DNA from 3 places in the Devosia sp. P3_B2 genome. Region 2 is predicted to be linked to each of the others. Evidence: predicted binding sites of a transcription regulator. Region 2 holds the regulator's gene; each other region holds the start of a gene.
The links. Region 2 encodes LexA, which represses DNA repair genes until DNA is damaged. Its sites were predicted from a motif close to TGTTCNNNNTGTGTTCNG; they were not measured.
Positions count from the first base shown of each region.

Region 1 (7,630 bases), on a different contig from region 2:
CTCCGCCAACCTGTCGTTCCTCTATCCCGAGCTGCCGTTCCTCGACCGCTTTGCCGCGGCCGCGGCTGATGGCTTTCGGGCGGTGGAATATGCGGTGCCTTATGTGGCGGAGGCAGAGGAACTGGCGGCGTTGCTCGCCGCGCACGGCCTCGAACAGGCGCTGTTCAACATGCCGGCGGGTGACTGGGACGGTGGCGAGCGGGGCATCGCCTGCCATCCGGATCGGGTGGACGAGTTTCGTGCTGGTGTCGACGTGGCGCTCAGCTATGCGCGGGTGCTCGGCTGCCCCAGGGTGAACTGCCTTGCCGGGATTGCGCCGGCGGGCGTGCCGACTGACATGCTGGAGGTGACCTTCGTCGCGAACCTAAGGTACGCGGCGCCACGCTTTGCCGAGGCCGGGGTGAACCTGCTGATCGAGCCGATCAACACGCGGGACATTCCGGACTTCTATCTCTCCACCGCGCGCCACGCGGAGCGGGTGCTGGATGCGGTGGGTTCGAACAACCTGTTGATCCAGTACGACATCTACCACCAGCAGGTGACGGCCGGCGACCTGGTGCCGACCTTTGAGAGGCTCAAGCACCGGATCGGCCACATCCAGATCGCCGATACGCCCGGCCGGCATGAGCCGGGCACCGGCGAGATCAACTATGGCTTCGTGCTCTCCGAGCTCGACCGTCTGGGCTATGGCGGCTGGGTCGGCTGCGAGTACCGCCCACTGGCCGGGACCAGCGAGGGGCTCGGGTGGATGACGCCCTACCGCTGAACCATGTCCCGAGTTGCCCCGGCCTAGCCCCCGAGTTGCCCCCTCCTGCCCCGAGTGACCAGCTACGACGCGGGCGGCGGCCCTCCTAGTCTCGACCCGGTTGGCCGGACGTGGGTAGCTGGGGATGCATCAGTCGAAGGGGGCAGCGCGGCGCGCGTTCGCCGTGGCGATCGCGATTGAGCTGTCGCTTGGAGTGGCGTTGGCGCCGGTGCGGGCGGCCGACGTCGACATCGCCGCCAATGTCACGACCGGGGTGAACCTCAACCTCTATGCCGGCACGACCGTCGACATCCTCTCCGGCGTGTCGGTCAGCGGCGCGCCGGCCGTCGGCGGGACCGGAACCTGGACGCTCAGCAACAATGGCAGCGTCAGCGGACAGATCAAGCTCGACGGCGCCGGCTCCAGCGTCACCAATCTGGGCACGCTCACCGGCGGCAACTCCATCACCTTGGTCGGCGGCGGCACGGTGGTCAACGCGCAGGGCGCGACGATAAATGCCACCAGCAGCGCCATCAGCATCGGCAAGTTCCCGAGCGGGGGGAACCCGGGAGTCGGTCCCGGTATCGTGACCAACTCCGGCACCATCACCCAGGTCGTTTCCGGCGGCGACCTGGTGCTGCTGCAGTTCGGTGGCTCCGTCGCCAATACGGCGACCGGCGTCATCACCGGCAACAGCGCCGGCAACGCAGTGTCGATTGGGCAGGGCACCGAGCGCACCGTCATCAACTCGGGCAGCATCATCAACACCCGGCTCACCGGCTTCTCGACCGGCGTATTCGTGCAGGGCGGACCGAGCACCATCACCAACACGGCCGGCGCGGTCATCAAGGGCGGCTACAACGGCGTCTATGCCAGCGCCACCGCGATCCTGACCTTCACCAATGCCGGGACCATCCAGTCGACCGGCAGCAACGCCAACTCCAAGGCCGTGGAGGCGACCGGCGGCGGCACCTTCCTCAATTCAGGCACCATCAAGTCGGCGGCGGGCGATGGACTCTATCTCGCCCGCGCGGGGACAGTGACCAATTCGGGCACCATCACCGGTGCGCTCAACGCCATCAATTTCAGCGGCAACTATGCCCGGACCCTCAACCTCGACACCGGTTCGGTGCTGAATGGGCTGGTGCAGGGCGGCACCGGCACGGACAACCTGGTGCTGCTGGGCAGCGGCAGCGAGAGCCTCGCGAAATTCCTCAGTTTCGAGACGTTCTCGATGCAGGGCGGCGCCTGGAGCATCAGCAATGCCGGTGCCTTCACCACCAGTGCCGAGGTGCAGGCGGGCGTGCTGAACGTGCAGGGTACGCTGACCAGCCCGAGCATCGACATTCGCGCCTTGGGGACGGTGAAGGGCATGGGGACGCTGGTCGGCGCGGTGAAGAATGCCGGCACAATGGACCTGACGGCTGGCACGGTCAACGTTACCGGCACCTATGGCAACGAGGGCGGCAGCACCTTCAGGGTCGGAGTCACCCCGGCGGCCGTTGCCGGGAAGCTCGCCGTTTCAGGCGTCGCGACGCTGAGCGGCGGCACGGTGAGCGTCACCACCGGTTCCGGCTCCTACGCACTCGGCAGCGGCTATCAGATCCTCACCGCTGGGGGCGTTGCGGGCGGCTTCACCGCCGTGGTCGACGACTCCGCCTTCCTCGAATTCGTGCTCGATTACGACACACCCGGCGAGGTGTGGTTGCGCGTTTCGGCGATCACGAACCTCCCCGCGATCGCCTAAACGCCCGTTCGATGACCTCTCGGGCGAGATCCATGCTTCAACGCTGCGGGTGCTGCTCGACGCCAGCCGGCATCCGCGCGACGCAGCCTTCGATCGGGTCGATGCGGCGTTCGCGGCGATTGCCGAAAGCCAGGTCGGCGCACGCAACATCTGGGTCCGCAGCTATGGCGCCGGCGGCACGGTGGAGGGCGACGGCAATGCCGCCGGTTTGGACTACGGCACGGGCGGGTTGCTGGTTGGCGTCGATGGAGTGGTGAGCCGAGACGTGTTCCTCGGTGTGCTGGCGGGGATCGGCGGGGTGGCCGTCGACCTGCCGGAGCGGGACTCGCGGGCCGAGGCGGCGAGCTACCAGCTCGGCGTCTATGGCGGCGCGGCGCTGGGCGAGGTGCGTGTGGCATTTGGCGCGGCCATGGCCTCGCACCAGCTGTCGGTGACCCGCATGCCTGATTTTGTCGGCTTCAGTGAGACGCTGACCGCGGATTACACCACCACCACGGCGCAGCTGTTTGGCGAACTCGGCTACGCGTTCGAACTCGGCGAGGCGACGCTGACGCCGTTCGTGCGCGCGGCACTGATCGGGCAATCGGGCGGCAGCTACCGTGAGAGCGGTGGCGACGCAGCGCTTGCCGGCGCCTCGGGCGATCTTGGCGCTGCGGTGCTGATCGCCGGGCTGAAGGCGGCCCAGGATTTTACGCTCGGCGACGGGGTGGTGGTGCACGCCAGGGGGATGGTCGGGATGCAGCACATGGCAGGCGACCAGCCGTCGGCGACGCACGGCTTCGACAGAGGTTCGCCGTTCACGGTGACGGGGGCGGGGATCGGCGATACCGCCTTGCTGCTGGATGCAGGGTTCGGCACCGAGCTCGCACCTGGGGTGAGCCTTGATCTCGGCTATCAGGGGCAGTTCGGCGGCGAGGCCTCGGCGCATGCGGTGAAGTTCACGTTGTCGGGCAAATTCTAGGGACGGCTTGCACCGGTGCGAGCTGACCGCCCCTCCTGTCCCCTTAGGGGTCGGGTCGGCACGCATCGCGAGGTGGTTTGTTTCCTGTTTGTTCCTGTGGTAAGGTTCCATCGAACGAAGGAACTGACCGATGGCCAATCGAGGCGGAAGCGCCGATCTGCCGCTGCATGGCGGGCGGGTGCCGAAATGGTTGAGCGAGCGGATGGCGCGGCTCGGGGCGGTGATCTGCCAGGCGATCGTCATGGAATATGGCCGGGACGAGCTGCTGAGCCGGCTGGCGCATCCATTCTGGTTCCAGTCGTTCGGCGCCGTCATGGGCATGGACTGGCACTCCTCGGGCATCACGACCAGCGTCATCGGCGCGCTGAAGGGCGGGTTGCGGCCGCTGGAGCGCGAACTTGGGCTGCATGTCTGCGGCGGGCGCGGGCGGCATTCGCGGAAGACCCCCGATGAACTGGTGGCGATCGGCAACCGCGTCGGCTTCGATGGCGCGGCGCTGGCCAAGGCCAGCCGGCTGGTGGCGAAGGTCGACAGCGCCGCGGTGCAGGACGGGTTCGAGCTCTACCTCCACGGCTTCATCGTTGCCGATGATGGGCATTGGGTGGTGGTGCAGCAGGGGATGAAGGGCGATGCCAAGACCGCGCGGCGCTATCACTGGCGCTCCGAGGGGTTACGCAGCTTTGTCGAGCAGCCACATGCGGCGATCGAGGGGGCGGGCCAGGGGACGATCGTCAACCTGACCGACGTGCGGGCGGCGCGCTCGCGGACCTCGCAGGTTGATATCCTGGGCGGCATGGGGCCGGATGCCATCGTGCGAGAGGTTGGCCGCCTCGAGGGGATCGTCGAGCCGGCGCCGGTGGCGGATGACCAGCTGATGCTGCCGCACCTGGTGATGCCGGAGCATCACGATATCCGCCCCAAGGACGTGATGCTGCGCCGGCTGCACGGCAGCCTCGCCGCGGCGGCCGACCGCGCACCCACCGATTTCACCGAACTGCTGCTGGTGCCGGGCGTCGGCGCGCGCACCGTGCGGGCGCTGGCGCAGGTGGCCGAAGTGGTGCACGGCGCGCCGCACCGCTTCGCCGATCCTGCCCGCTTTGCCATGGCGCATGGCGGCAAGGACGGCCATCCCTTCCCGGTGCCGCTCAAGGTCTACGACGAGACCATCCGCGTGCTGAAGTCAGCGGTGGGCAAGGCGAGGCTCGGCCGCGACGAGGAGCTCGATGCGATCAAGCGCCTCGACCGCCAGTCGCGCCAGCTCGAAGCCGGCGCCACCGGCCCGAGCTTCCACGAGTTCATCGCCGAAGAACGCCGTCGCGCCCCGGAATATGGCGGGCGAACGGTGATGGACGACCTGCCGAACGCCTATGCCCGCGCCAAGATGCGGGTCTGAGCTAGAAGAGGAAGGACGAGGTGGCCTTGAAGCCGCGGGCCGCCGTATCCGGGTCGCTTGAATAGACGAACTCCTCGTAGCTCAACCGCAGCGCAACGGACGGACTAAGCGACAGGCCGAGTGTTGCCCCGAGCGCAAGCGTCTCCAGTGCGTCACCCTGCGCGACGCCGTCGAACGAGGTCTCACCGCCGGCGATGTAGGCACCGTCGAGGGAAGCCCACACGGTCGGGCTGAAGTTGCGGGTGATATGGCCCTCGAGCCCCCATATCGGCTCCTGGCTGGTCACAGTGATCGGGCCGGGCGTATCCTCGTTGTCACCGAAGATCTGCACGAACGGGACGATTTCGAACGTCATCAGCTCGGGGTCGATCATCGAGTCTGCCAGCACGTAGCTGATAGGCACGCTGGCCTGCAGCGACCACCGGTTTTGTCCCAGGTTCACGAACTGGTCCGAGTCATAGGCCCCGGTCGGCAGGAACAGCTTTGCGGCAAGGTTGGCGCGAAAACCTGGCTTGTACTGGACGAAATCCATCGGCGAGAGCGATGGCGACCCGACGAGCCCCAACACGCCGCCCACGAAGAGATCGCCCTGGACGAGGCCAGTGCTCTGCTCGATGACGCCCCCCATGAGGGAGCCGGACAAGCCGCCAATCGGCATGCCGATCAGAATGGCGCCGGCGTTTCCGAACACGTTGATCGACTGCCGATACGATGGCGTCACGACGCCCACATCGTACACGCCAGAGGGAAGTTCCGTGTGCAGGCCCGTCGCAGTCAAGCTGATGATGTCGGTGCCTTCAGGAAGCAGATGATAGGCACGCGCTCCATCCTGAGAGAGCGCACCGGTGATCATCAAGAATGATGCCACCACGAATGCAATTGATCTCGCGAGCACGATTTCCCTCCACAGCCCAAGCGAATGTACAGTGCACCGGCCGCGAAGGAGTACCAAAGAGATTCTCCACGTTCCACAGGCGCAGCGGCGCAGGAGTGGCACGATGTCCACAACAACCGTTCAGCGCCGGAAAGCGAAGGCCCTCACACCACGAACCTGAATGCGTCGCCGTCGCGGACGATGTGGCCGGCGGTGGGGGCCGCGAAGTGGGTGCCGATGACGAGGATCGGCTGGTCGGCCCATTCGGCAAACAGGCGCGAGCGGGTGAGCACGGCGGTCTTGGGGTCGACGTCCGCGAGCATCCAGTCGGGATGCGCCATCTGGCATGGGTGGTGGGTCATGTCGCCGGTGATCACCGCCCGCTGGCCCTCGGACTCGATCATCACGCTGACATGGCCGGGCGTGTGGCCGATGGACGGCGCGAGCCGGATCTCCGGCGAGATCACGTGGTCCTGCTCCACCAGCTGGACGAGGCCGGCCTCGAAGATCGGCTTGATGCTGTCTGCCATCGCCGTCACCTGTTCGGCTTCGTCGACGCCCTTCCAGAAATCGTATTCCTGCCGGCCGATGAGATAGCTCGCCCGAGGGAAGGTCGGCACCCATTTGCCGTTCTCGAGCATGGTGTTCCAGCCGATGTGGTCGACATCGAGATGCGTGCATACCACGGCGTCGACACTGTCGCGCGACCAGTCCGCCTCGCCAAGCTGCTCGAGGAACGGCGTCGACAGGGCCTCACCACCGGTGAACTCGCGCGGCCGGTCGTTGCCGACGCAGGTGTCCACCACCAGCCTTAGCCCTGGAGCCTCGACCAGCAGCGCGTGGACGCTGAGGTTGAGCGTGCCGTCGTCCGCGCTGACAAAGTGCGGATAGAGCCACGGCAACTTGCGCAGCGCCTCAGGCGTCGCTCCTCGCATGAACTCGACAGGCACCGGCAAATCCATTTCGACGATGCGGGTGATCTTCACCCGGCCCACCTGCCAGCTCAGCATCGCTCACGCCTCCTCAGGCCGGCACGTAGGTCAGGAGGATCACGTCGTTGTCCACCTGCTCGCTGGCGGCAAGGTGGAGCGGCGGCCGGGGGCCGGCGAAGAAGGGGTCGCCGGACCCGAGCACCACGGGGTGAAGGTAGATACGATACTCATCGATGAGCCCAAGCTCGGTCAGGCTCCGCGCCAGGACCGGTCCGCCAACTTCAATCACCCCATCATGCTCCGCCTTGAGGTTGCGCACCGCCGCCTCGAGGTCAGGGCCGACGAGCGTGGCGTTGGGACCGACCGACTTCAGCGTTCTCGACACCACCCACTTCGGCGCACGCCGCCATGCCACCGCGAAGTCGCGTTCGTCCGCCCCCCAATCGGCCTGGTCTTCGTCCCAATACTGCATGATCTCGTAGAGGCGGCGACCGTAGAGACTCCCCGCATTGCTCTGCGCCTGTTCGATGAAGTGGCGGAAAAGCACGGGGCTTGGTGCAAACGCGGTGTAGTCGACATAGCCATCCAGAGACTGGTTCATTCCAAAGACGAGCTTTGCCATGCGCTGGCTCCAATCGATTGGCGGCGGTCCGCCGGGACCGCGTTCATTTGCGCCGAACACTGTGCTAACAGTCGGTCTCGGCCCGGAACCACCTCTATTTTGCAACCAGTTTTGGCGGATGGATGCGATGAGCTACCGACGCGCGGGATGCCCGATCAACAATACGCTTGAGACCTTCGGGGATCGCTGGAGCCTTATCATCCTGCGCGACAGTATGTTCGGCGGCCGTCGCCGCACTTTTCGGTCTTATCTCACCGAGAGCATCGAGGGGATCGCGTCAAACATCCTCACTGACCGCCTCAAGCGCCTGACCGCCAATGGGCTGCTCACGCGCAGTGCTGATCCGGGCCACAAGC
Region 1 covers NZ_JBFUGO010000012.1:14,393-22,022, forward strand. Annotated here, with positions in the region: gene hyi (hydroxypyruvate isomerase) at 1-766, shown strand, start outside; gene AC1DV8_RS17840 (beta strand repeat-containing protein) at 891-2,492, shown strand; gene AC1DV8_RS17845 (autotransporter outer membrane beta-barrel domain-containing protein) at 2,521-3,453, shown strand; gene AC1DV8_RS17850 (DUF763 domain-containing protein) at 3,584-4,846, shown strand; gene AC1DV8_RS17855 (transporter) at 4,848-5,699, opposite strand; gene AC1DV8_RS17860 (MBL fold metallo-hydrolase) at 5,885-6,730, opposite strand; gene AC1DV8_RS17865 (dihydrofolate reductase family protein) at 6,744-7,274, opposite strand; gene AC1DV8_RS17870 (winged helix-turn-helix transcriptional regulator) at 7,402-7,630, shown strand, end outside.
Region 1: the regulator LexA is predicted to act here: its motif matches at 3,532-3,549, upstream of AC1DV8_RS17850 (DUF763 domain-containing protein).

Region 2 (7,630 bases):
TCGAAGACAACCGGACCCTGGCCGACGGCCTTGCCGTCGTCCTGCGGGTCGCCGGCTACGCGGTGGATGTCGTTCATGACGGCATCTCCGCCGATGCCGTGCTGTCGACGGAAACATTCGATCTCGTCGTGCTCGACCTCAGCCTGCCCGAAATGGACGGGCTCGACGTCCTGCGCCGCATGCGGGCCCGTCGCAACGCCTCCTCCGTACTGATCCTCACCGCTCGCGGCGCCCTCGACGAGCGGGTGCGCGGCCTCGACCTCGGTGCCGACGATTACATGACCAAGCCGTTCGAAGTGTCCGAGCTGGAAGCGCGCATCCGCGTGCTGCTGCGCCGGCAAGCCGGGCTGCACAACTCGAGCATCGCCTTCGGCAGCATCGAGCTCGACACCGTGTCGCGCACCCTCTCGGCGTTTGGGCAGACCCTCGACATGCCGGCGCGCGAACTCAGCGTGCTTGAGACCCTGCTGCGCAAGGCCGGCAAGGTGGTCGCCAAGCAATCGATCATTGAATCGCTGGCCGCCTTCGACGATGACCTCAGCGAGAACGCCGTGGAACAGTACATCTCGCGCCTGCGCCGCCGCCTCGCTCCCTATGCGCTCACCGTGCGGGTCGCCCGCGGCCTCGGCTATTACCTCGATCGGATCGCCGACTGATGGTGCGCCCCTACTCGCTGCGCCGGCGTCTGCTGCTGTGGCTGATGGTTGCGCTAATTGCCGTCGCCACGCTCGCGGTGGTCGATACCTGGCGCGAGGCTAGGGACACCGCAACCTCACTCTCAGACCGCGTCCTCGCCGGCTCCGTCCTCGCCATCGCCGAGCGGGTGATCGTCACCGAGGATGGCGAGCTCGAGGTCGACGTACCCTATGTCGCGTTGGAGATGCTGACTTCGGCGGCGCAGGACCGGGTTTTCTACCGCGTCGACGGTCCGGAGGGCTTCATCACGGGCTACCAGACCCTGCCGACCTCTGATGCAGCGACGGCCGACATCGCCTATTCGGACGCCAGCTTCCGTGGTGAGCCGATCCGCGTGGCGGTGCTGCGACGCGCGGCATCCTCCGGCGTCAGCGCCATCCCGTTCACGGTCACCGTCGCCGAGACCACCATCGCCCGCACGCAGTTGACCCAGACCCTGCTCCTCCGCTCTGCCATTCGCCTTGCGCTGCTCATCCTCTCCGCCGCGGTGATCCTCTGGCTGGCCGTCGGTTTCTCGCTCGCCCCGCTCTACCGCCTCCGCGATGCCATCTCGCGGCGGGCCCTCGATGACCTCAGCCCCATCGAACAGGAGGTTCCCCGCGAGGTGCAGGGCCTAGTCGACACGATCAACTCGTTCATGACGCGGCTGTCGTCAGCTCTCGATGCCCTGCGCCATTTCACCGGCAATGCCAGCCATCAGCTCCGCACGCCGCTCACCATCATCCGCACTCAGTTGGCGCTGGCGCTCCGCGCCGATAGCCCTGCCGCGGCACGGGAGGCGGCCCGCACCGCCGACGCCGCGGTGGTGCACGCCGAGCGCGTCCTCGCGCAACTGCTGCTCCTCGCCAGGATCGACGAGGCTGCGTCCGATCGGCTGCAGTTCCAGGTTGTCGATCTGTTCGAGCTCGCCCGGGAGCGCACAGGCGACTATGTCGTCCGCGCCCATGCCGCCGACATCGATCTTGGCCTCGAGGGCGAAGGACCGGCGCTGGTCCGCGGCGACCCGATGCTGCTCGGTGAACTGCTGAGCAACCTCATCGAGAACGCCATCGCCTATGCTGGACCCGACGCCGAAGCGACGGTTCGCGTCGCCACAGGGGACCGCGTGGTGCTGCTGCAGGTAGCCGACACCGGCAAGGGCGTCGCCGCCGAGCAGTTGGCGGCAGTGCGCAAGCGCTTCAGCCGCGGTAACAGCGACAAGCCCGGAGCTGGCCTCGGGCTGCCCATAGTCGAAGAGATCGCGGGTCTGCTCGGTGGCGAACTGACGGTCGCATCGCAGCCTGGCAAAGGCTTCAGCGTGCAGCTTACCCTACCCGCCGAGCCGCAATAATCCGGCGGTGGCGCGCGTCGACCGATGCGCCGGCACGCGCCAGTGTATCCCGTAGTCAGTGCACGGGGATCATCAGGTGGGCATAGGGAGTGTTGGGCCACATCACATAGGGCTGGGTGTGGTCGGGATGCTCTTCCTTGGGATAGCCGGCCAGCATCTCGTCTGCGACGTTGAAGATCATGACGTGCGGCCCGTCGACCATCCACTCGTGGCCGGCGGGCGGCGCCGTCGCGAACGGATCCATGTTGTCGGGCGCCGACTCGCCCTGCAGCATGTAGCCGAAACCGACCACGCCCTCGGGTGGGTCCTTCTTCTCGCTATATGCCGTCAACCACGCCATGCCTCCGGCGTCGACGCATATTGGATCATTGGTGGGCGAAGCCAGGTTGTCCGGCATGCAGGTAAAGCCGTTCGTTCCCTCCTTGAGCGTCTTCATCTGCATCTGAGCATCGAAGTTCACGACCGTGGCATTCTGGCCCACCGCCACCGGCGCTGCCGACAGCGCGTTGGCGACCAATTCCGCATCGGTCATTTCGGCCGCCACGGTGGGGCTGAGCAATATCCCCAAAATCATTGCGGATATGGCATAACGGCTTGATTTCATAGACATGTTTTCCTCCTCAGAAACAGTCCAGTTCACTGGCCCGTGGAAACGAGCACAGCTCCAGCTGAGAAGGTTGGGTGTGCGGGTTCGACACGCCAATCTCTCGACGGTATGCCCTGGTGGACAGCAGGTCAACGAAACGCAAGGCCCCGACGTCGAGAGGATTTCGCGGCCACTTTCGGCGCGCCAGGGGCGCCATCGTAACGCAATATTCATCGTCCGATTGCAGAACATAACTGGAACACGTATAACACGTTCAGTCTTTGTTCCGATTCTGCTCACGGGGCCGCCATGCTGACGCGCAAGCAACACGAACTTCTGATGTTCATCCACGAGCGGATGAAAGAATCCGGCATCCCACCGTCGTTCGACGAGATGAAGGATGCGCTCGATCTTCGCAGCAAGTCGGGCATCCACCGGCTGATCACTGCGCTCGAGGAGCGCGGCTTCATCCGGCGCCTGCCCAACCGGGCCCGGGCGCTCGAGGTGATCAAACTGCCGGACTCGATGAATCCATCGCTCGGCGGCCGCAAGGCGCGCTTCGAGCCGAGCGTCATCGAGGGCAATCTTGGCCGGGTCGCGACCCCGCCGGCACGCCCAGCGGCTCAGGTGGCCAACGCCGACGCCTACCGCGCGGTCACCGTCCCGGTGATGGGCCGGATCGCCGCCGGCACTCCGATCGAGGCCATCCAGACCCATAGCCATTCCATCATGGTGCCGCCCGAGATGCTCGGTGCGGGTGAACACTATGCTCTGGAAGTGCGCGGCGATTCGATGATCGATGCCGGGATTTTCGATGGCGACACCGTGCTCATCAAGAAGCAGGACGCCGCTTCGACCGGTGAGATCGTCGTCGCCCTCGTAGATGACGAGGAGGCGACGCTGAAGCGGCTGCGCCGTCGCGGCAACTCGGTAGCGCTCGAGGCCGCCAACCCGGCCTACGAAACCCGCATCTTCCCGCCCGACCGGGTGAAGGTGCAGGGCCGCCTGGTTGGCCTGCTCCGCAAATACTGAACTCCTGACCTGCCGCCAATCGGGTCTCCGGGCCGGCTGCCTCAGCCGGCCCTTTTTCTTATGAATCCGGACGCTGCGGTCAACAATTGCACTAGGGCCGGGCTGGCAAAGACGTTACGTTCCGCGCCGCTGGCAGCAAGTGGCGCATCGGATCTGAAGCGCCGCCTGCGAGCGGCTTTCGCGATCATACCAGGAGAGTGGACCACCTTCCCGATTGCGATGTAGCGGCATGGCTTGATGCGCGGCAAACTGGCGGCGCAAGGGAGAGGGTTTTGGCAGGACAGGTCGAATGGGTCGCCGTCGATTGGGGCACCTCCAATCTGCGGGCATGGGGAATAGATTCCGCCGGTGAGATCGCCTTCTCCCGCTCGTCGCCGGACGGCATGGGTCGTCTCAGCCGCGAGCAATATCCGGATGTGCTGACCTCGCTGCTCAACGGCGTCGCCGATGACGTCGAGGACGTACTGATCTGCGGCATGGCCGGCGCGCGGCAGGGCTGGATCGAGGCCCCCTATCTCGACGCCCCCGCCGAACTCGGTCGCATAGCTGCCGGCGCCGTTGCGCCCGATATGCCAGGCCCACACAACCCGCGCATCCTGCCCGGCGTCTGCCTCCGCGATCTGGGTGCGGAGGACGTGATGCGCGGCGAGGAAACCCAATTGCTTGGGCTCTCGGCACTGATCCCCAACTTCTCCGGCCTCGCGGTTATGCCAGGCACCCACAGCAAGTGGGCGCTGCTCTCCGGCACCAAGCTGGAACGCTTCTCCAGCGCCATGACCGGCGAGATATTCGAGCTGCTGCGCACCCACTCGGTGCTGCGCCATTCGCTCGGTGGCGAGCTCGAGGGCGAGGATCGCGATGTCGGCTTCGCTGCCGGTCTCGACCAAGGGCTCGAGCGGCCCCAGCGCTTGACCGCGACGCTGTTCAAGGTCCGCGCCGGCTCCCTGCTGTCGGGCCGCAGCCCGGCATGGTGTGCCGGTTTCCTCTCGGGCCTGTTGATCGGCGCCGAGATCGGGGGCCAGCGCGACTGGATCGGCGAGGCGGAGATTCCGCTGGTCGGCAGTGTCGGCCTTTGCGGGTTGTACCAGATGGGCTTTGAACGGCTCGGCGCCCGGACCCGCATCGTCGATGCGACCGACGCCACCCTCGCCGGACTCAAGGCAGCAAGACAGGCATAGAAGTTCATGGACCACCGCCACATCATCGCGATCCTTCGCGGCATCACGCCTCCCGAAACCCTCGAAGTTTGCGACGCCCTCGTGCTCGCCGGCATCACCATGATCGAGGTCCCACTCAATTCGCCCGAAGCGCTGCGCTCGATCGAAGACGTCGCCAAGGCCTTCGACAGTCGCGCCCTGGTCGGTGCGGGCACGGTGCTGAACCGCGCCGATGTCGACGCGGTCGCCGATGCGGGCGGCCGGTTCGTTGTGTCGCCGGACACCAACCCGGCGGTCATCGGCGCCACCATCGAGCGCGGCATGACCTCGTATCCGGGCGTGTTCTCGCCCACCGACGCGTTCACCGCCATCCGCTCCGGCGCCACGGGCCTGAAGTTCTTCCCCGCCGAAGTGCTTGGCCCCAAGGGCATCAAGGCGATGAAGGCGGTGCTGCCGCCGGCTATCCCGCTCTACGCCGTCGGAGGCGCCAACCCCGACAATTTCGCCGAGTACTTTGCGGCCGGCTGCGCCGGCTTCGGGCTCGGCACCTACATTTTCAAGCCCGGCATGTCGGCCGCCGATGTGGCATCGCGCGCCACCACCGCCGTCGCCGCCTATGATCAGGGAAGACCACGATGAACTCGAAGGCCGAACTGTTCGTCGATAGCCGCTGCGAGCTGGGCGAAGGCCCGTTCTGGAACCCGCTGCTCGAACGCCTGTTCTGGTTCGATATCCTCAACCAGACCATGCTGAGCGCCGGCACCGACGGCCACATCGTCGACCGCATTACCTTCAAGGACACGGTCAGCGCCGGCGCCGTGATCGACAAGGACACACTCGGCATCGTGCAGTCGGGCGCCCTGCTCCGCTATGATTTTGCCTCCGACACGAGCACGGTGATCGCCGAGATCGAGGAGGACATTCCGACCAACCGGACCAATGACAGCCGCGTCGACCGCACCGGCGGCTTCTGGATCGGCACGATGGGCCGGAAGGCCGAGGCGGGGGTCGGTGGCGTCTATCAGTACCGCGCCGGACAGACCACCAAGGTCATCGAGAACATCCGCATCCCCAACTCGATCTGCTTCTCCCCCGACGGGCGCACGGCCTACTTCACCGACGCCGGCAAGATGATTGTCCGCTGCGCCCTCGATCCGGCAACCGGCCAGCCGACCGGACCCTGGGAGGACTTCTTCACCATGGAAGGGCCGGGCGGCGCCGACGGCTCGGTGGTCGATTCCGAAGGCTACCTTTGGAACGCCCGCTGGGGCGGCGGCAAGGTCATCCGCATCTCCCCTGACGGCAAGCTGGACAAGGTGGTCGAGGTTCCCGGCGTCAGCCAGGTGAGCTGCCCCGCCTTTGGCGGCAGCGACCTCAAGACCCTCTACATCACCACCGCGCGCGAGCATATGACGCCCGAGCAACTCGAAGTCGAGCCGCATGCCGGCAGCGTCTTCGCCGTGGCGCTCGACGTACCCGGCATCGCCGAACCTTTCCTCAAACTCTGAGTCTAACGTGTCTTTTCCCGCTATCGGCGTCTGCTATTACCCCGAACACTGGTCCGTCGAGCAATGGGATGACGACGCCCGCCGCATGGCGGAGGTCGGCATCGAATATGTCCGCATCGGCGAGTTTGCCTGGTCCCGCCTTGAGCCGCGACCGAACGAGCTGGATTTCGGCTGGCTGGTTGCGGCAATGGACGTGCTCGACAAGCACGGGCTCAAGGTCATCGTTGGCACGCCCACGGCGACCCCGCCCCGCTGGCTGATCGACAAGATGCCCGACATGCTGGCGGTCGATCGCGACGGCCGACCGCGCGGCTTCGGTTCGCGTCGGCACTACGACTTCTCGCACCTGGGCTATCGGCGCGAATGCGCCCGCATCACCCGGTTGCTGATCGACCATGTCGGCCAGCACAAGGCACTCGCCGGCTGGCAGACCGATAACGAGTACGGCTGCCACGACACGGTGCACTCCTACTCGCACGCCGCGGCCATCGGCTTCCGGCTCTGGCTGAAGGACAAGTACAAGACCATCGAGGCGCTGAACCTCGCCTGGGGCAATGTCTTCTGGTCGATGGAGTACAACAACTTCGAACAGATCGACCCGCCGAACCTCACCGTGACCGAGGCCGCGCCGGCTGCCTGCCTCGACTTTCGCCGCTATTCGTCGGCGCAGGTCGCCGCGTTCAACAAGACGCAGTACGACCTGATGAAGGCGGCGCGTCCAGACCTGCCGGTGATCCACAATTTCATGTCGCGCTCGACCGAGTTCGACCACTACGAACTGGCCGAGACGCTCGACGTCGCGAGCTGGGACTCCTATCCGCTGGGACATCTGGAGGGCGTTCCGGAGCCCGAGGAAAGCAAGATTCCGTACTTCCGGCAGGGCGACCCCGACAATTCTGGACTGCACCATGATCTCTACCGCGCCGTGGGCCATGGCCGCTGGTGGATCATGGAGCAGCAGCCCGGACCGGTGAACTGGGCCGACTACAACCCCGATCCCCTGCCCGGCATGGCGAGGCTCTGGGCCTGGGAGGCTTTCGCGCACGGGGCGGAGGTGGTGAGCTACTTCCGCTGGCGGCAGGCCCCGTTCGCGCAGGAGCAGATGCATGCCGGGCTCTTGCGGCCCGATAGCGTGCCGACGCCCGGCTACCATGAAGCGAAGCAGGTGGCACGGGAGCTGAAGGAGCTGGGTTTCGATGGCGAGGCGCGGAAAGGCCGCGTCGCAATCGTCTTCGACTACCAGAGCGAGTGGGCCTGGCGCATCCAGCCGCAAGCCAAGGGTTTCACGCACCACCAGCACGTGCGCAACGTCTACGTGCCG
Region 2 covers NZ_JBFUGO010000010.1:19,119-26,748, reverse strand. Annotated here, with positions in the region: gene AC1DV8_RS14995 (response regulator) at 1-656, shown strand, start outside; gene AC1DV8_RS14990 (sensor histidine kinase) at 656-2,026, shown strand; gene AC1DV8_RS14985 (hypothetical protein) at 2,082-2,636, opposite strand; gene lexA (transcriptional repressor LexA) at 2,922-3,644, shown strand; gene AC1DV8_RS14975 (2-dehydro-3-deoxygalactonokinase) at 3,917-4,822, shown strand; gene AC1DV8_RS14970 (2-dehydro-3-deoxy-6-phosphogalactonate aldolase) at 4,829-5,440, shown strand; gene AC1DV8_RS14965 (SMP-30/gluconolactonase/LRE family protein) at 5,437-6,309, shown strand; gene AC1DV8_RS14960 (beta-galactosidase) at 6,317-7,630, shown strand, end outside.

Region 3 (7,630 bases), on a different contig from region 2:
ATCGCCTGGCCGAGTTGTCGCAGGGCATCGCGCATGTCCGGATCGCTCACCCGCTCGACGGTGCGGCCGATGCGGGCGCGGGTGACTTCAGGCAGGGCAGGGGTAGTTTCGGGTATCGCATCCTCGATGGCGAACGGCTCGGCGCTGAGCCGCACCTGGCCAACGAGGAAGTAGCCAAAATACCGGTTGATCGATGCCGCCACCCGCTGACCCTCATGCGCCAGCGCCAGTGCGTGGCTTGGGTGGCAGCGGAGATAGAGCGTCGCGCCCTCGGCGCCCTTTTCGCCGCGCGGCCAGTTGAGCTTGTCCGGCCGGGTGACCTTGTCGTAGGGCGCCGGCGCGATGGTCGACCAGTGCGTGAGGATGTCGCGGCTTGCAAAGCCGCGCTTCTTCAGCGCCGGATCGAGCACGCCACCCAGCGCTTCCGCCACGCCGACGGCGCGGTTGAGCCGCTTGGGCGGTGCGTCGTCCTTGGGCTTCGATTTCGGTTTGTCCGCCACTGGTAACAACTTCCCGTCGCCGCTTGCGCCACACGCTCCGGCGGGCCATCTGTGGCCGCTATCATGTCAAAGGCCTTAGCCCCGCAAAACCCCATGCCGCTCGATGCGTCGGCCGTGCTTGCCTGGTACGACCAGCATGCGCGCACCCTACCATGGCGGGTGAGCCCGGGCGACAGGGTACGTGGTGTCGCCGCCGATCCGTATCGCGTTTGGCTCAGCGAGATCATGCTGCAGCAGACCACCGTCGCGGCGGTGGGGCGATACTATGCGCGGTTCCTGCATTTGTGGCCGACGGTTGCTGACTTGGCGGCCTCGCCACTCGAGGCGGTGCTCGTCGAATGGGCGGGCCTCGGCTATTACGCCCGGGCACGAAACCTTCATGCCTGCGCCAGGGCGGTCGTGGAGCGGTTCGGCGGCCGGTTTCCGACGACGTCGGAGGAACTGCTGACGCTGCCGGGGATCGGGCCCTACACCGCAGCGGCGATTGCGGCGATCACCGGCGACGAGCGGGTCGCGGTGGTGGACGGCAATGTCGACCGGGTGGTAGCGCGCTACCTGGCGCTGGATGTGCCGGTGCGCGATGCCAAGGATCTGGTGCGCGGCACGGTGCAGGCTGTGGTGCCCGAGCGTGCCGGGGATTTCGCGCAGGCGCTGATGGATCTGGGCGCCACCATCTGCGCGCCGCGCAACGCCACCTGCATGCTCTGCCCGCTAGAGTCGGGTTGCCGCGGCGCAAAACTCGATCCGTTGCTCTATCCGGTCAAACCGGAGAAGGCCGACCGCCCGACCCGCTACGGCCACGCCTTCGTCATGCGCGATGCGGATGGCGATGTTTACCTGCAGACCCGCGCCGAGAAGGGCCTATTGGCCCAGATGACCGAGACGCCGGTATCCGACTGGACCCCGGACAAGCGGGAGGTCGCGCATCCGGTGAAATCGGACTGGCGCTATCACGGGCAGGTCATCCACGTGTTCACCCACTTCCGGCTCGAGCTCGACGTGTGGTCGGCGGTGGTGCCGGACCCGGCCGAACTCAAGGCCGGCTGGTGGGCCGATCCGCGCGAACTCGACGCGGAGGCACTGCCGAGTGTGTTCCGCAAGGTGCTGGCGGCGGCCGGCTTGGAGTGGACCGAAAAATGAAAGCCGCCGGCACCTGAGTGGATGCCGGCGGCGAGCGCAGCCTGAGTTGAATTGGAGGTCAGATTCAGGCCGAAAGTCGTTCCATCTGAGCGCGCACCTGGGTGCGCAGGTCATCGATGGGGGCGAGACGGCTGCCCTGTCGGGCATGCCAGAAAGTCCAGCCGTTGCAGGCCTCGGCGCCTTGCACGAGCGCGCCGACGCGGTGGATCGAGCCCATGTGGTCGCCTGAAACCAGCGAGCCATCGGCCCGCACCAGGGCGCTGTAGCGCTGGCGATCGTCGTAGAGCTCGGTGCCCGGCTCGATCAGGCCCATTTCGACCAGTGAGCCGAACGCAACGCGCGGGGCGGAGCGCTTCGGCACTGCGGTCTCGATGGTCGCGGCGTTGAGCGGGCGGATGGATGCGATGCGCTTCAGCGCGCCGGCGATGTAAGTGTCCTCGCGCTCGATACCGATGAAGTGGCGGCCGAGTTTCTTGGCCACGGCGCCGGTGGTGCCGGTGCCGAAGAACGGGTCGAGCACCACGTCGCCCGGCTTGGTCGTCGCGCTGATGACGCGATAGAGCAGGGCTTCCGGCTTCTGCGTCGGATGCAGCTTCTCGTCGTCCTCGTCCTTCAGGCGCTCGGCGCCCGTGCAGATCGGGAACAGCCAGTCCGAGCGCATCTGCACATCGTCATTGGCCTGCTTCATCTGCTCGTAGTTGAAGGTGACACGGCTTTCGCGATCCTTCGCCGCCCAGATCAGCGTCTCGTGCGCATTGGTGAACCGGGTGCCGCGGAAGTTCGGCATCGGGTTAGCCTTCCGCCAGATCACGTCGTTGAGCAGCCAGTAGTCGAGGTCCTGCAGCGCCGCGCCGACGCGGAAAATGTTGTGGTACGAGCCGATCACCCAGATGGCGCCATCCGGCTTCAGGATGCGCCGCGCGGCCTTCAGCCAGGCGCGGGTGAAGATGTCGTAATGGGCAAAGCTGTCGAACTTGTCCCAGGCGTCATCGACGCCATCGACGCGCGACTGGTCCGGCCGGGTGAGGCCCTGGTCCAACTGCAGGTTGTAAGGCGGGTCTGCGAATACGAGGTCAACCGAGCCGGCCGGCAAGGCATTCATGTGCTTGATGCAATCGCCCACAAGGATGGTGTCGATGGGGAGCTGGCTCCCCTCCGCATTGGCGGAAGCCGCCATACGCGCGGTACGCAACATAACTCGAACCCTGACGCAGTACTAACGGGATCGGTTGTAAGGCGTTAGGGTTAAAGGGGATTTAAGCTTCGCGGTTAGCGAGAGGTTAAGATGCGAATACGTGGTTGGCGTGCGACTTACCCACCGCCGTCATTTCCGCGAAGGCGGGGACCTAGTGCGGTGCGGCGACGCAAGTGGAGGCTGAGATATCCCACTGGTCCCCGCCTCGCGGGGATGACGCCGGCGGGAGGATGCTGTGATCTGGCCTCAGGCGGCTATTGTCTTCATCCGCTGCGCCTGGATGCACGGCGCGAAATCCATGCGGTGGTGGCGGCCCGGGCCATGCGTGGTCAGCGCCTCGAGATGCTGCGGTGCAGCGTAGCCCTTGTGGCTTGAAAAGCCGAACTGCGGCTCTTCGTAGTCCATGATCAGGCACATCCGGTCGCGTGTCACCTTGGCGATGATCGACGCCGCCGCGATCGACACCGAGCGGCCGTCACCGCCGACGATGGCTTCGCCGGGGCAGGGCAGATCCTTGGGCAGCTTGTTGCCATCGACGAGGATGTGGTCGGCCTTCACCTGCAGGCCCAGCACGGCCTTCCGCATCGCCCATAGCGATGCCTGCAGGATATTGAGCTGCGCGATGATCGTCGGCGGCGCCACGGCGATCGAGACGATCGCCGACGCCATGATCTTTTCGTACAGAACTTCGCGCTCGGCCGCGGTCAGAACCTTGGAGTCGTTGAGGCCTTCCGGCACCCGGCGATGATTGAGGATCACCGCCGATACCACCACCGGCCCGGCCAGCGGACCGCGACCAACCTCGTCGACGCCGCAGACGAACTTCGCGCCGCGCCGGATGGCGGCGCGCTCGAACTTAAGCGTGGGTTTACTGACGACAGCGGGCGAATCGGACGGCATGTCCTCAAGCATCGCCAGTTGGGCTGGCGACGCAAGCGGTACCGCCATCACATCAGTTGCCTGCCCCGTTGGCTCGCTCTTCTGCATCACCCGCAGCTACCACCGACGCGAGGCGGATATGGGGCGAGTATCGTACGCGTTTCAGAACAGGCTCATCTGCCCGTCATCCACCGTCGGCGGCGCAAACAGGTCGGTGCGCAGCGCCGGCGACGGCTTGTCGAGGCCGTAGCGGGCTTTCGCTAAGTCGACCCGCTGCCGAAGCAAGGTGGCGTACGGCCCCTCGCCGATGAAGCGGGTACCGAAGTTGGGGTCGTTGTCCTTGCCGCCGCGGGTGTCGCGCACGAGGCCCATCACGTGGCTGACGCGATCCGGGAAATGCCGCAGCAGCCATTCGCGGAAGATGTCGCGCACCTCGCCCGGCAGCCGCAGGAGGATGGCGTTGGCGCCGACAGCACCCTGCGCCGCGCCGGCGTCGAGGATGCGCTCGAGCTCCATGTCGTTGATTGCCGGGATCATCGGGGCGGCCATGACGATCGTCGGGATGCCGGCTTCCGACAGCAGCCGAACGGCCTCGAGGCGCTTCTCGGGAGTGGACGCGCGGGGCTCCATCTTGCGGGAAAGGATGTGGTCCATGCTGGTGATCGACAAAGCCACGCGCACCAAATTCTGTTCGGCGAGCGGCTTCAGGATATCGAGGTCGCGGCAAACCAGCGCCGACTTGGTGGTGATGGTCACCGGGTGCTTGGTCTCGAGCAGCAGTTCGAGGATGCCGCGGGTCAACTTGTGCTTCCGCTCGGCCGGCTGGTACGGGTCGGTATTGGTGCCCATGGCGATGGGCTTGGGCTTGTAGCGCTTGTCGGCGAGTTCGCGCCGCAGCAGGTCGACGGCGTTGGCCTTCACATAGATGTCTCGCTCGAACTCCAGCCCAGCCGAATGGCCGAGATAGGCGTGCGTCGGCCGCGCGAAGCAATACGAGCAACCGTGCTCGCAGCCGCGATAGGCGTTGATCGAGCGATCGAAGCCGATGTCGGGGCTTTCGTTGCGGGTGATGATCGACCGGGCGCGCTCGACATGCTCGATGGTTTCGAACGGCTTCAAATCCTCGACCTGCCCCCATCCGTCGTCGAAGTCCTCGCGGCTCTGCTTGTCGAAGCGGCTGCCCTTGTTGGTCTGCGCGCCGCGTCCGCGATTGAGCGCCGGATCGACGAACTTGCGCGCGATCAGGTCGGCGTCGCGGGTGCCGCTCAGCTTTTCCAATTGTTCGAATGACGGGGCGACGCGCATGGCCATGAGACATCTCCAACGGTCCGGGCGACGACTCGCCACCCGGGTAACGTTCCGTTAAGAATAGCAGTTGCATGAGAACAGAACAAGAACAAACAGGCGAGGATAAGTTTGTCAGATGCCGAGCAGGCCGCGGCGTCCCCACAACACGAAGGCCGAGAGCAGCAGCAGGATGAGGTTCATGCCGAGCGTCATCCGGGTTTCGCCACGCCGGCCGTGAAAGCCGATAGCGAGGAACTGCAGCACGACGGAACCGAGGGCGGCCAGCGGGGTGAGGAACGGCAGGATGCCGGTCGCGAGCGGCAGGATGAGGCCGAGGCCGGCGGCCGTGTCGACGCCGCCGATGAAGCGCACGAAGCTTGGCTGCACGTCGCCGGGCCAGCGCATCATTCCGGCGAGTTGCGGAATTGGCCGCGTCGCCTTCATCAGGCCGGCAAGCAGGTAAAAGGCACCGGCGACGATGGCGGCCGCCCAGAGCCAGAAGTCCATTGAGGTCAGGAAGTTCATTTATCAGATCCCACAGACGGGGCAGCCCGATGCTGCCCGTGTTGGGCGGAAAGTGATTGAATGGCCGTCATCCCACAATCTGGATAGTGATGGAAACATCGTGCAGGATCATGCATAATCCTCCGATGGTCCTCGAAGGCATCGACGTGTTCGTTCGGGTCGTTCAGGCCGGCACTTTCGCTGCCGCCGCGCGCCTGCTCGGCATGCCGACCACCACGGTTTCGGCCCGCATCGCGAGGCTCGAGGAGCGGCTCGGCGTGACGCTGATCCAGCGCTCGACTCGCCGGATGCATGTCACCGAGGCCGGCGAGGCATATTTCGCCCACTGCATTCAGGCGCTCGATGCGCTCGAAGCGGGAGAGAGCCAGCTGGCCGCGGCCGGCAGCGAGCCATCCGGCTTGCTTCGCATCACCGCAGCCTCTGATATCGCCAGCACGGCACTGCCACCGCTTTGCGAGCTGTTTCTCGCCAAATACCCCAAGGTCGATCTCGACCTCGTGGTCACCAACCGGCAGGTGGACCTGATCGGCGAAGGCGTCGATCTCGCGATCCGTGCTGGTCCGATGCGGGACTCGACGATGCTCAGCCGCAAATTTGCCTCAGGCATCCTTGGCCTGTGGGCGAGCCCGGACTATCTCGATCGGTGCGGCACACCCACCACGGTCGCGGACCTGGCCGACCACCAGATCATCACGTTCTCGCGCATGCCCGAGAGCTTCAAGCTGATCTCCGGGAGCGAGCAATTCTCGCTGCCCACCAACACGCGCATCCGCGCCGACGACATGCAGACCATCCGCACTTTCGTGCTGCGCGGCGCGGGGATCGGGCTGCTTCCGGATTTCGGCGCCGTCGCGCCGGAACGGCCGCTCGTCCGCGTCCTGCCCGCCTTCAGCACCGAGCCGGCGAACGTGTTCTTCGTCTATCCGGCGCAGCGATTCCTGACGGTGAACGTGCGGGCGTTCATGGAGTTGGCGCGGGCAGAGACCTAGCCCGCGACCTTCGAGAAGTCCGCCACCAGCCGCATCGTGTCGCGCAGCTTGGTGAGGAGGCTCAGGCGGTTGGCGCGGACGGCGGGATCGGGATCGTTGACCAGTACGGCTTCGAAGAACTTGTCGACCGGCTGGCGCAGGGTCGCGAGCGCCGTGATGGCGCCCTGATAGTCGTTGGCGGCGACCTTGGCCGCGACGGCGGCATCGGCCTTCATGATGGCGTCGGCGAGCGCGATTTCCTCGTCGAGCTTCAGCTGCTCTTCGGCCACTGGCTGGTCATAGCTGCGCTTGTCCTTCTTTTCCTCGATCGAGAGGATGTTGGCGGCGCGGCGATAGCCGGCGAGGAGGTTCACCCCGTCGTCCGACCCGAGAAGCTGGCCCAGCGCCTCGACGCGGCGGGTGATCTCGAGGATGTCGTTGCTGTCCTTGCCGATCACGGCGTCGACCAGGTCGTGGCGGGCGCCGGCGTCACGCAGCGTTACCTTGAGGCGGTCGTGGAAGAAGCTGAGAAGATCCGGCTCCACCTGGAGCGGGAACGTAAGCTTGTTGTCGGTGACGATGCGGATCACCCCAAGCGCCGCGCGGCGCAGCGCGAACGGGTCGCGCGAGCCGGTGGGCTTTTCGTCGATCGACCAGAAGCCGGTCAGCAGGTCGAGCTTGTCGGCCAGCGCCACGGCAATGGCCACCGGCTCAGCGGGCACCAGATCGGTGGGACCGAGTGGCTTGTAGTGGTCGGCCACGGCATTGGCGATGGCCGAGGGCTCGCCCTGGGCCAGCGCGTAGTAGCGGCCCATGGTGCCCTGCAACTCGGGGAACTCGCCGACCATTTCGGTGGTGAGGTCGGCCTTGGCCAGCATCGCGCCACGCTTGGCCTGTTCGGCATTGGCGCCGACCTGCGGGGCGATCTCGGCGCTCAGCTTCACCAGCCGCTCGACGCGCTGGAACTCGGTGCCGAGCTTGGCGTGGAAGATGCGCTGTTCGAGCTTGGGCAGGCCATGCTCGAGCGGCAGCGCCAGGTCCTGGTTGTAGAAGAAGCGGGCGTCCGACAGGCGGGCGCGGATGACGCGCTCATTGCCCGCAACGATGGTCTTGCCGCCGTCTTCGGCCACCTGGTT
Region 3 covers NZ_JBFUGO010000024.1:1,332-8,961, reverse strand. Annotated here, with positions in the region: gene AC1DV8_RS22740 (DUF721 domain-containing protein) at 1-500, opposite strand, end outside; gene AC1DV8_RS22735 (A/G-specific adenine glycosylase) at 594-1,640, shown strand; gene AC1DV8_RS22730 (DNA methyltransferase) at 1,705-2,835, opposite strand; gene AC1DV8_RS22725 (ribonuclease HII) at 3,082-3,783, opposite strand; gene AC1DV8_RS22720 (PA0069 family radical SAM protein) at 3,877-5,025, opposite strand; gene AC1DV8_RS22715 (DoxX family protein) at 5,134-5,526, opposite strand; gene AC1DV8_RS22710 (LysR family transcriptional regulator) at 5,637-6,515, shown strand; gene glyS (glycine--tRNA ligase subunit beta) at 6,512-7,630, opposite strand, start outside.
Region 3: the regulator LexA is predicted to act here: its motif matches at 5,096-5,113, upstream of AC1DV8_RS22720 (PA0069 family radical SAM protein).